3 regions of the Massilia sp. IC2-476 genome follow, and region 2 is predicted to be linked to each of the others. Evidence: predicted binding sites of a transcription regulator. Region 2 holds the regulator's gene; each other region holds the start of a gene.
The links. The regulator FNR, encoded in region 2, switches genes on or off when oxygen is low (the NO sensors DNR and NnrR bind a similar motif). The targets are predictions, from matches to a motif close to TTGATNNNNATCAA.
Positions count from the first base shown of each region.

Region 1: LK539_RS11220 (universal stress protein) is a predicted target of FNR. The motif match lies at 1,766-1,779, and genes of this name have one in related genera.
Region 3: LK539_RS18550 (universal stress protein) is a predicted target of FNR. The motif match lies at 1,647-1,660, and genes of this name have one in related genera.

Region 1 covers NZ_JAJFER010000003.1:483,352-486,627, forward strand. The annotation lists gene LK539_RS11210 (pilus assembly protein TadG-related protein) at 1-99, opposite strand, end outside; gene LK539_RS11215 (hypothetical protein) at 92-676, opposite strand; gene LK539_RS11220 (universal stress protein) at 845-1,669, opposite strand; gene LK539_RS11225 (LysR family transcriptional regulator) at 1,801-2,697, opposite strand; gene LK539_RS11230 (NAD(P)-dependent alcohol dehydrogenase) at 2,846-3,276, shown strand, end outside.
Region 2 covers NZ_JAJFER010000006.1:268,166-271,441, forward strand. The annotation lists gene LK539_RS17345 (DMT family transporter) at 1-740, opposite strand, end outside; gene LK539_RS17350 (AraC family transcriptional regulator) at 799-1,557, opposite strand; gene fnr (fumarate/nitrate reduction transcriptional regulator Fnr) at 1,568-2,332, opposite strand; gene LK539_RS17360 (hypothetical protein) at 2,448-3,276, opposite strand, start outside.
Region 3 covers NZ_JAJFER010000007.1:174,550-177,825, reverse strand. The annotation lists gene LK539_RS18555 (polysaccharide lyase family 1 protein) at 178-1,500, opposite strand; gene LK539_RS18550 (universal stress protein) at 1,762-2,217, shown strand; gene LK539_RS18545 (glycoside hydrolase family 43 protein) at 2,515-3,276, shown strand, end outside.

The DNA of each region.
Region 1 (3,276 bases), on a different contig from region 2:
AAAGCCGATGATGACGATCAGGAGCGGAACGAACATGACCGCGAAGGCCCCGCGTTCCCGCGAGCGTATCTTGCGCCTGGATGCCATCGCTTTACCCATGGTTCGTGAACCCCAGCGTTGTCCCGCATGAGAGATGTCCGGCGCGCCGCAGACGCAGCGTCCGGTTCAGCAGCGTCAGGGATGCGCAGGCCCAGCAGATCCAGCCGGCGAGCGGCAGGAACATGGGATCCCTCGTGTCCAGTCCGAACACGGCCAGCGCCATGCCGGCCCAGGTCCAGACGCCTGCAGGCAGCGGGCGCCGGCGGCACAGGGCCATGCGCGACCAGGGCAGGACATACAGGGCGCAGAGCACGGCCAGCAGGAGCAGGCTTGCTGCTCGCATCGCCACCATGCCGAGCAGGCCGCCGATCGCCAGGAGCCACAGGGCGCACCAGAAGTCGGTGCGCGAAATACGCTGGCGCCCGCCGGATGGGTGCTGCCCGATCGGGGCCAGGCGCTTGGCCGAGAAATAGGCGAAGCCCAGGCCCGCCGCGCTCGCCAGCAGATGCGCGCGCAGCCCCGCGTGCACCGCCAGCAGCCAGGCCTCGACCAGCGTCCAGCCTGCAAGCGACAGCAGCAGTGCAAGAAAGGAAGCGTTCAGGACGGCATCGGGAAGTTCAATGGGATGCTTGCTCATGCACTTCTCTCCCCCGGTCGTTGACGACGCGCCGCGCAGCTCGATACTGCGGGGCGGTGATGGAGAGAGTGTGGGTTATCGTGCAAGCTGCGGCAATTCATCTCTCAAGAGAAATTGATTCGGATCACAGGCAACGCCGTGCATCGGCCGCTTCCGGGGCCGGGAGGCTCAGTGCGCCATCAGCACCGGCAGCGGGGCGCGGTCGAGCAGCACCCGGGTGACGCCGCCCAGCACGATCTCGCGGTAGCGGCTGTGGCCGAAGGCGCCGGTGACCAGCAGGTCGGCGCCGCTGTCCCGGGCGATGGCGATCAGGGCGTCGCCGACGCTGGCCTGGGCGCGCTCGCGCACTACCTCCACCCGCACGCCGTGGCGGGCCAGGTAGAGCGCCATGTCGGCGCCCGGCTCGTCGCCGTGCAGGCCGGATTCGAGGTCCGCGTTGACCAGCGCCAGGCGTACGCTGCGGGCGCGCGTCAGCACCGGCATGGCGCCGGCGATGGCGCGGATCGCCTGGGCGCTGCCGTCCCAGCCGACCACCACGCTGTCGGCGATCGGCGCGCCCTCGTAGCTGGGCGGCACCACCAGCACCGGGCGTACGCCGTGCATGGCCAGGTATTGCGGCAGGCCGCGCACGGTGGCGGCGTCGCCCGCGTCCTGGCCGGTGACCACCAGGTCGGCATAGCGCGCCTGCAGCAGCAGGGCGTCGCGGTTCTCGTCTTCGACCATACGCTGTTCCAGCGATTCCACGCCCAGCCGGCGGGCGCGCTCCATGAAGCGTTCCAGGCAAGCGCGCGCCGTGCTGCGCAGAACCTCGAATTCGTTGACAGGAGTGACCGCCATCGAGCCGGTCAGCATCGCATAGGCGGGCCAGGACATGCCGGTGGCGGCGCAGCCCACCAGGTGGGATTCGTGGGTGGCGGCGAGTCCGGCAGCGGCGCGCACCCTGGCCTCGGTGAGCGGGCTCTCGTCGACATGGACAATGATGGTCTTGTACATGGCAGCTCCTTCTGGACGATGCGCCGGGCCGTACGGAAAGAAGGCGCCCGGCAGCGAAGACTCTACGCCCAGTGAAGGTGTGCGTCACATGTGCGGATGATGCAGATCAAACACCGTGCAAATTTTTAAGCTCAGGGCGTGCGATGGCGGATCGCCTCGATCACCAGGGCCAAGGGGCGCGAGGAATGGCGCCGGCTGGGATAAAAGGCGTGCAGGCCGGGAAAGCGCGGACACCAGTCGTCCATCACGCTGACCAGGCGTCCGCTGCGGAGGTGCTCGGCGACCAGCTCGTCGGGCAGGAAGGCCAGGCCGGCGCCGGCCAGGGCCGCCGCCAGCTGATGCGCGGCCTCGTTGAAGACCAGCTGCCCGCGCACCCGTGCGTCGATCGCTTCGCCCTCGTGCTGCAGTTCCCAGGCGTAGATGCCGCCGCTGCTGGACAGGCGCAGGGCGATGCAGTTGTGCTTCATGAGTTCGGGCAGCGACGTCGGCTTCGGCCGCCGTTCGAAATAGGCGGGTGCGCCGACGATGTGCATGCGCACGTCCGGGGTGAGGCGCACCGCGACCATGTCCTTGTCGACCTGGTCGCCATGGCGCACGCCGATGTCGAAGCGCTCGGCGGCGATGTCGACGATGCGGTAGTCGGCGCTGAATTCCACGTGCAGGTCCGGGTATTGCGGCAGCAGCGGCGCGATGCGCGGCCACAGGATGCGTTCGATCACGTGGTCGATCGCGGTGATGCGCACCGTGCCCACCGGCTTGTCGCCCAGGTCGCTGATGTCGGCGATCTCGGCCTCGATCTCTTCCAGCTTCGGCGCGACGTTCTGGATCAGGCGTTCGCCCGCCTCGGTGGGCGAGACGCTGCGCGTGGTGCGGGTGAGCAGGCGCACGCCCAGGCGCTGTTCGAGCGAACGGACGATGTGGCTGAGCGCGGATTGGGTCATGCCGAGCCGGGCGGCGGCGCGGGTGAAGCTGCGCTCGCGCGCGACGGCGAGGAAGACCAGGATGTCGTTGATGTTGTCGCGGGCCATGGGAGCTTTCAGGAGATTATGCAAATTCTCGCACGAATGGACCGTCTTATTCATGACGCGCATTCATAAGCCCATGCAAATCCGGCGCCGTTTTGGCAAGCATCCAGCCGCTACCATGCAGCCTTTGCAGAACATGGAAGGAAGCAGCATGACTGTCCACGCCTATGGCGCCCACGCGGGCGACCAGCCACTCGAATTACTCAGCATCACGCGCCGCGATCCCGGCGCGCACGACGTCCAGATCGACATCGCCTTCTGCGGCGTCTGCCATTCGGACCTGCACCAGGTACGCGGCGAATGGGCCGGCACCCTGTATCCCTGCGTGCCGGGGCACGAGATCGTCGGCCGCGTGTCCGCCGTCGGCGCGCACGTGACGCGTCACCAGGTGGGCGACCTGGTCGGCGTCGGCTGCATGGTCGACAGCTGCCGGCACTGCGCCGATTGCGAGGCGGGCCTGGAAAACTACTGCGACGGCATGGTCGGCACCTACAACGGGCCAACGCCGGACGCGCCCGGCCACACGCTGGGCGGCTACTCGCAGAGCATCGTGGTCCACGAACGCTTCGTCCTGCGCGTCGG
Region 2 (3,276 bases):
AGGGCGTTGCCGACCACCGAGCAGAAGATGCCGACGGCGCTCACGACGCCGAGGAAGTGCAGCCACTCGGCCCCGCTGTGCGCGGCCGCGCCGGGCTGGAAGGCCGGCACCGCCAGCAGCAGCGCCTGGGCGCCCGTCATCACTCCCATCAGCAGGCTCCACTCCTGGCTGGAGACGCCTTGCAGGCGCGCCAGCCAGCGCCGGTTCACCACGGCGTAGATCGTCCACGACACCAGCGCGCCGAGCGCGCACAGCAGGCCCAGGCCCGAGCCGCCCGCCGCCCGCAGCGCATCCCAGCTGATACAGGCCAGCCCGGCGCCGCCCAGCAGCAGCGAGGGCGCCAGGCGCCGCAGCGGCACGGCGCCATGCTCGCGCAAGCCGGCCAGGGTGACGGCGAGCGGCAGCAGGCCGATCACGATCGAGGTCATGGCCACGCCGCCCGACTGCACGGCCTGGGCCACGAACAGGTAGTACACGATGTTGCCGAGCAGGCTGAGCCCCGCCAGGCCGCGCCAGTCGGCCCAGCTCAGGCTGCGCACCAGGCGTGGCCAGGAACGCGCGATCAGCACGGCCGCCACGATGCCGTAGGCGAGATAGCGTCCGGCCGACAGCTGCAGCGGCGAAAAGCCGGGCGTGAGTTCGGGCGCGAGGAAGACCAGTCCCCAGAAGGCGCCGGCGGTGATGCCGGCGCCGATGCCGAGCTGGGCCTGGCTGGATGTGGTGTGAATCTGCGACAGCATGGCAATCTCCTTTGATGGGAGATTGTCGGCGCCGCGCCGGGTGAAAGCTTGACCGGGTCTACTGCGTTTTTGACCCGGTCTCGCGCCGTGCGCGGCGGTAGGCGGCGGGCGTGGTGTCCATGGCGCGGCGCATGGCGCGGGTGAGGGCGCTTTGCTCGGAAAAGCCGGCCGCCAGCGCGATCTCGGCTACCGGGCGCTCCGTGCCGGCCAGCCAGTCGCAGGCGCGCTGCAGGCGGCAGCGCAGCAGCCAGTCATGCGGTGTGCTGTCGTGCTCTTCGCGGAACAGGGCGTGCAGGCGGCTGACGCTGACGCCGGCCGTGCGCGCCATGCTGTCGGTGCTCCAGGGCAGGCCGGGCTCGGCCTCGATGCGCGCCAGGAGGGCGGCCAGGCGCGAGGCCGGCTGGCCGGCGCCGAGGGTCAGGGTGTCGAGCAGCAGCGGCGTCCAGCCCTGCAGCACCGACGGGGCAGGCGTCCCGCCGGCGGCCAGGATGCCCATGAACTCGACCAGCTTGCGCGCCGCCGGGCCGATGGCAGTAAAGGGGCGTTCAAGCAGTTGCTGCCAGGGCCCCTGTTCGAAGCCGGGCATGCCGACGTCGAGGATCAGCGAGCGGTTGGCAACGGACGAGTATTGCGAATGCCAGGCGCCGGGCGCCACGAATGCGGCGTGCAGGGGATCGAGCCGTCCAAAGCGCCCCTCGATCTCCAGCGCCACTTCGCCGCTGACCGGCAGCACCACCTGGGCAAAGCTGTGGCGGTCCGCTTCGCGGCTCTCGCCATAGCTGCGCACATGCAGGTCGAGCAGGGGCGCGCTTGCCATGGGGCCCGCCTCAGCCCATCGGGCTGCAAACGTCGGTTCCGGCCGCCAGCGCCTTGAGCTTGGCCGGGTCGAGCAGGGTGACTTCGCGCTTGTCGACCTGCAGCCAGCCCTGTTTCTTGAAGCGCGACAGCAGGCGGCTGACGCTTTCGATGGTGAGACCGAGGTAGTTGCCGATGTCTTCGCGCGACATGCGCAGCTGGAAGCTGTTGGGCGAGTAGCCACGGGCCGCGTAGCGCGCCGACAGGTTCACCAGGAACACGGCGAAGCGCTGCTCGGCGCGCATATTGCCGAGCAAAAGCATGACGTTCTGCTCGCGCGTGATTTCCTGGCTCATGATGCGGTGGAAGTGGCGCAGCAGGGCCGGCACCTGGCCGAACAGTTCTTCCAGGCGCGAGAACGGGATCTCGCACACCTCGCTATCCTCGAGCGCCACGGCGTCGCAGTGATGGGTGCCGCTGATCGCGTCCATGCCCAGCAGTTCGCCGGCCATCTGGAAGCCGGTGATCTGGGCTTCGCCCGCGGCGTTCACCTGGTAGGTCTTGAAGTGGCCGAAGCGCACCGCGTACAGGTTGCGGAAAGGTTCGCCCATCGCATACAGGCGCTCGTCGCGCACCAGGCGCCGGCGCCGGCCGATGATCTGGTCGAGGCGGTTGATGTCGGCGTCCTCGAGCCCCATGGGCAGGCACAACTGGTGCATGCTGCAGGCGCTGCAGCTGGCCTTGATGACCTGCAGGTTGATGGGCGACTCGCCCGGCATCGACATCGGTTGGTTCATGGCGCAAAACGGAATGCTGATGGGTCCATTATAGACCGCTGTCCAGCTCAGGGCATTCCATTTTCCAAAAGCAATACTGCCGGGGCATGGCCCCGGCAGTCGTACTACGGAAGCATTATAGGTGATGGCGCTGTTCCGTCTTTATCCGGTAATACTCCTTGCGGCCTTGGCGCAGCACGGTGTCCGCGATCTGCGCGGCTTCGCCGGCTGCCTGGTTGACCGAGGCAAAGGCGTTCGGGTCGCGCTGGAGCGCATCGACGGTCCGGCGTGCTTCCTCGGTGCCGGCCAGCGCCAGGCCGAAGGTCGCGGACACGGCCAGCTCGGACGCCAGCGTCTCGAGGCTCGGCGCCACCACGTCCTGGCCGGCCTTGGCCGCCAGGGCCTTCTCCGCGCCCGCCTGCGGCGCGGCCAGCGAGCGCGCCAGTGCGATGTCGCTCGCGACCCTGGCCAGGAAGTCCACCGCCAGCTTGCTGCCCGAGCGGTTGGCCAGGTCGCCCAGGCGCAGGAGGGCGGCGTTCTTGGCGTTGAACACGGCGCGCCCGGCGCGCGTGCTGTGCACGAAGTCGATCAGCGGCTGGGCGGCGATCTCGCTGCCGATGTAGCCGAGGGTGGCCACGATCTGCGGCAGGAATTCTTCGTGCTTCTCCGGCTCGCCCACCAGCCAGTCGAGCAGCTTGCCCGCATCGGCTTCGCCGTACTGCGAGGCCAGTTCGTAGGGCACGCCCTCGATCCAGTGCTGCGATACGAAGTCGCGCACATCGAGCGGCGCCTTCATGTCGCCCAGGTCGCAGTTACAGCCGCTCGCCGCGAGCACCTTGCCGGTGACGGCGGCGGGGCCGGCCAGGTAGGCCGAGGACTCGGCGGCATTGACCACATTGTGGTCCACCCCGACCGACGGGTACATCACCGCGCGCGGGTCGTCGGTGCGGTGCGGCAGGCCGCAG
Region 3 (3,276 bases), on a different contig from region 2:
AATCCAGCTCGCAAAGAGCTGCGCTGGCTTTGATCGCTTAAGGGACCGATATTAAATGATATGCAACACACTCCACATCATCTCTGCCCCGGTTCCTCCTTCTGGGAGAGCCGATCCCGTCGCATGAACAACAGGCTTCAAGAACATGACGGCTCGGGCTGGAATCGTAGCCTCTTGTTAGCGGAACAGCGTCGCCCAACCTGCCTTCGGCGATATGTCCGCCAGATTCCATTCGGCCGGATCGAACGCGCGTCGTGTCGGCGCATAGCTCGGGTAGCCGCTCGACTGCCCTTCTGAATCGACGATATGACCACGCCCTTCGGCGACATCCGAGATGATCTTGAAGTCGACCGCATCGCGGGCCCACGGCCGCATGCCGGCGCTCAGGTAGATCGCGTTCTCCAGTCGTGCGCTCGATAGCGGTGTGAGGCCCGTTGGCAGGTAGGGCGCCTCGGCCTTGAGGATGCGCGCGCCGGAGGCGGTATAGCTGCCGGTCTGCGGCATCGGCTTGCCGTTGGCGTCGACCGCCACATTGTCGCGCAGGTACAGGCTGACATCGCCCGCGCCGCCCAGGCTGAACAGGGGCACGCCAGGCCGCGAATCGTCCCCGCCGCGCACCACATTGCCGACCAGGGTCACGACGCCAAGCTGCGGCGGATGCGCGCCCCATTCGTGGGCGATCAGGTTGTAGTGGATCGCCCTGGCGCCGAAGTCATGAATCAGGTTGTTCACGACGGCGACGTGGGCGCCGCCCTTGATCAGCGGATTGCGCTCGTGGTTGGCGTTATACAGGTTGCCGTAGAAGAGCACCCGGTTGGCGTTGTCGTGCACCAGCGAGCCTTTCGAATGTTCGCCCTTCCTGTGGGTCGAATCGCGCAGGCCTTCGGCCACGATGTTGTGGCTGAAGGTGATGCGGCGCGAGGTCCCCTGGCGCCATTCCTCGACCATCGCGCCCTTGAAGCGCGGGCCGGAGGCCGACAGGTTTTCGTCCGTGGCCCAGCTGAAGCTGCAATGGTCGATGATGACATTGTCGGCGGAACTGGTGGAGAGCCCGTCGGCTTCCCAGCCGCTCTTCTTGGCGCGCCCGAATTCGCCCGGCCGCACCGCGATGTGCTGCACGATCACGTCGTGCGTGGCGACCGCGAATTCACCGCGGATGAAGGTGATGCCGGGATTGGGCGCGGTCTGGCCGGCGATCGTCACGAAGGGTTCATTGATACGGATGCTGGCGCCCTGCAGGTCGATCACGCCGCCCACTTCGAACACCACGATGCGCGGACCGGTTTCCATCACCGCGGCGGCGAACGAGCCTTCGCCGGAGGCGTTCAGATTGCTCACCCGCACGATCCTGCCGCCTGCGCCGCCCTTCGTGTCGGCCCAGCCCTTGACGTCGATGCCCGCACGCGACATGCCGGCTAGCTCGGCGGAGGGCCCGGCGGCATGCGCGCCCAGGCACCAGTACAGCATCGTCGCTATGGCGGCGCGCGTGGAAAACCGCATCCTCGTCTCCTGTCTTGTCGTGTAGTACGAAAATTATGGCATAGCAGGGGAATGCGCGGCTCGGGCGCAGCCTGGGGGCAATCTGGCGCTGAAACCTACCAAGCGCGGCACTGGGCGACCTGCGCGGTGGACTGCATGGGTCGATTTTGATGTACGTCAAAGATTTTGGGTAGTCGGGAGAACAGACTGGCCTCATTCCGCTCCAATGTCTCCCACCCCGTTACCGGCCTGACCCATCATTTCCACGTACCGGAGCTCGCCATGTACCGACGCATTCTCGTGCCCAGCGACGGCTCGCCCGTTTCCGAGGCGGCCGTCGAGGCCGCCATCGACTTCGCGCAGGCGCGCGGCAGCGCCATTGTGGCCTTGTCGGTCGCCGTGCCCGAACCCTCCTTTCAATCGCTCGAAGGAGCGATGGCCTACGATCCGGGCCTGCAGCCCGAGGTGCTGCTGGAGCATGCGCAGCGCAACGTCGACGCTGTCGTCGTCCGTGCCGATCGGGCCGGCGTGCCATGTACCGCGCTCACCTGCAGCGCACTCGACATCGCGGAAGCGATCGCGGCGACTGCGCGCGAGCAGGGGTGTGACCTGATCGTCATGGGCTCGCATGGACGGCGCGGCCTGAGCCGCCTGATCGCCGGCAGCGTGACCCAGGCCGTGCTGGCCAATGCCCCGGTGCCGGTCATGGTGCTGCGGCCGGGAGCGGGCACCAGCTGAAAGCGCGATCCGGTGCGCCAGGCGCCGGCCACCGTGCCGGCACGCGACATCCGCAAACTTCCGACACAAGAGGCCGCCAAGGGGTCACCGCGTGCCGGCCCCATATAGAAAAGCACATTATTTCCCCCGACGCGCACGCGAATTCTTTTCGTTGCCCGTAACCATTTTGTAACTTATACTGGTTGCGCTAACATTTCACGCACGAAAAGGAGCCTGGATGTCACGTCGAACCTTGTCGGGTGTCAGTCGCCCGCATTGCCCCCGCTGTCCGGCTACAGCACCTGCCGGGGAGAGGCGATGAGCCGTTTCCTGCGTGTGGCGCTGGCGGCATGCACTGTCCTGACCCTGTCGTACGCAGCCAGCGCCGTTGCGGGCGAGTACCGCAACCCGGTCCTGTCCGGCTTCAACCCGGACCCCAGCATCTGCCGTGACGGCGACAACTACTACCTCGCCACCAGCACCTTCGAATACTTCCCGGGCGTACCGATCTACCACAGCAAGGACCTGGTGAACTGGCGCCTGGTCGGCCATGCGCTCGGCCGTCCCAGCCAGCTGCCGCTCGCGGGACAGAAGAGTTCGCAGGGCATCTTCGCGCCCACGCTACGCTGCGGGAACGGCCGCTTCTACATGATCACCACCAACGTCACCGGCGGCGGCAACTTCATTGTCCAGGCCTCCAGCCCGAGTGGGCCCTGGTCGGAACCGGTCTGGATCAAGGACGCGCAGGGCATCGACCCTTCGCTGTTCTTCGACGAGGACGGCAAGGTCTACCTCACTTACCAGGATGGCGGCGAGCGCGGCGGCATCGCCCAGGCCGAGATCGACGTCGCCACGGGCAAGCTCAAGACCCAGCCGCGCCGCATCTGGAACGGCACCGGCGGGGTCTGGCCGGAAGGGCCGCACCTGTACAAGATCAACGGCTGGTATTACCTGCTGCATGCGGAAGGCGGTACCTCCTATGGCCACGTGGTGATCCTTGCGCGTTCGCGCTCGCCCTGGGGACCGTTCGAGGGCGCGCCCGACAATCCGATCCTGACCCACCGCGACCGCCCGGAGCTG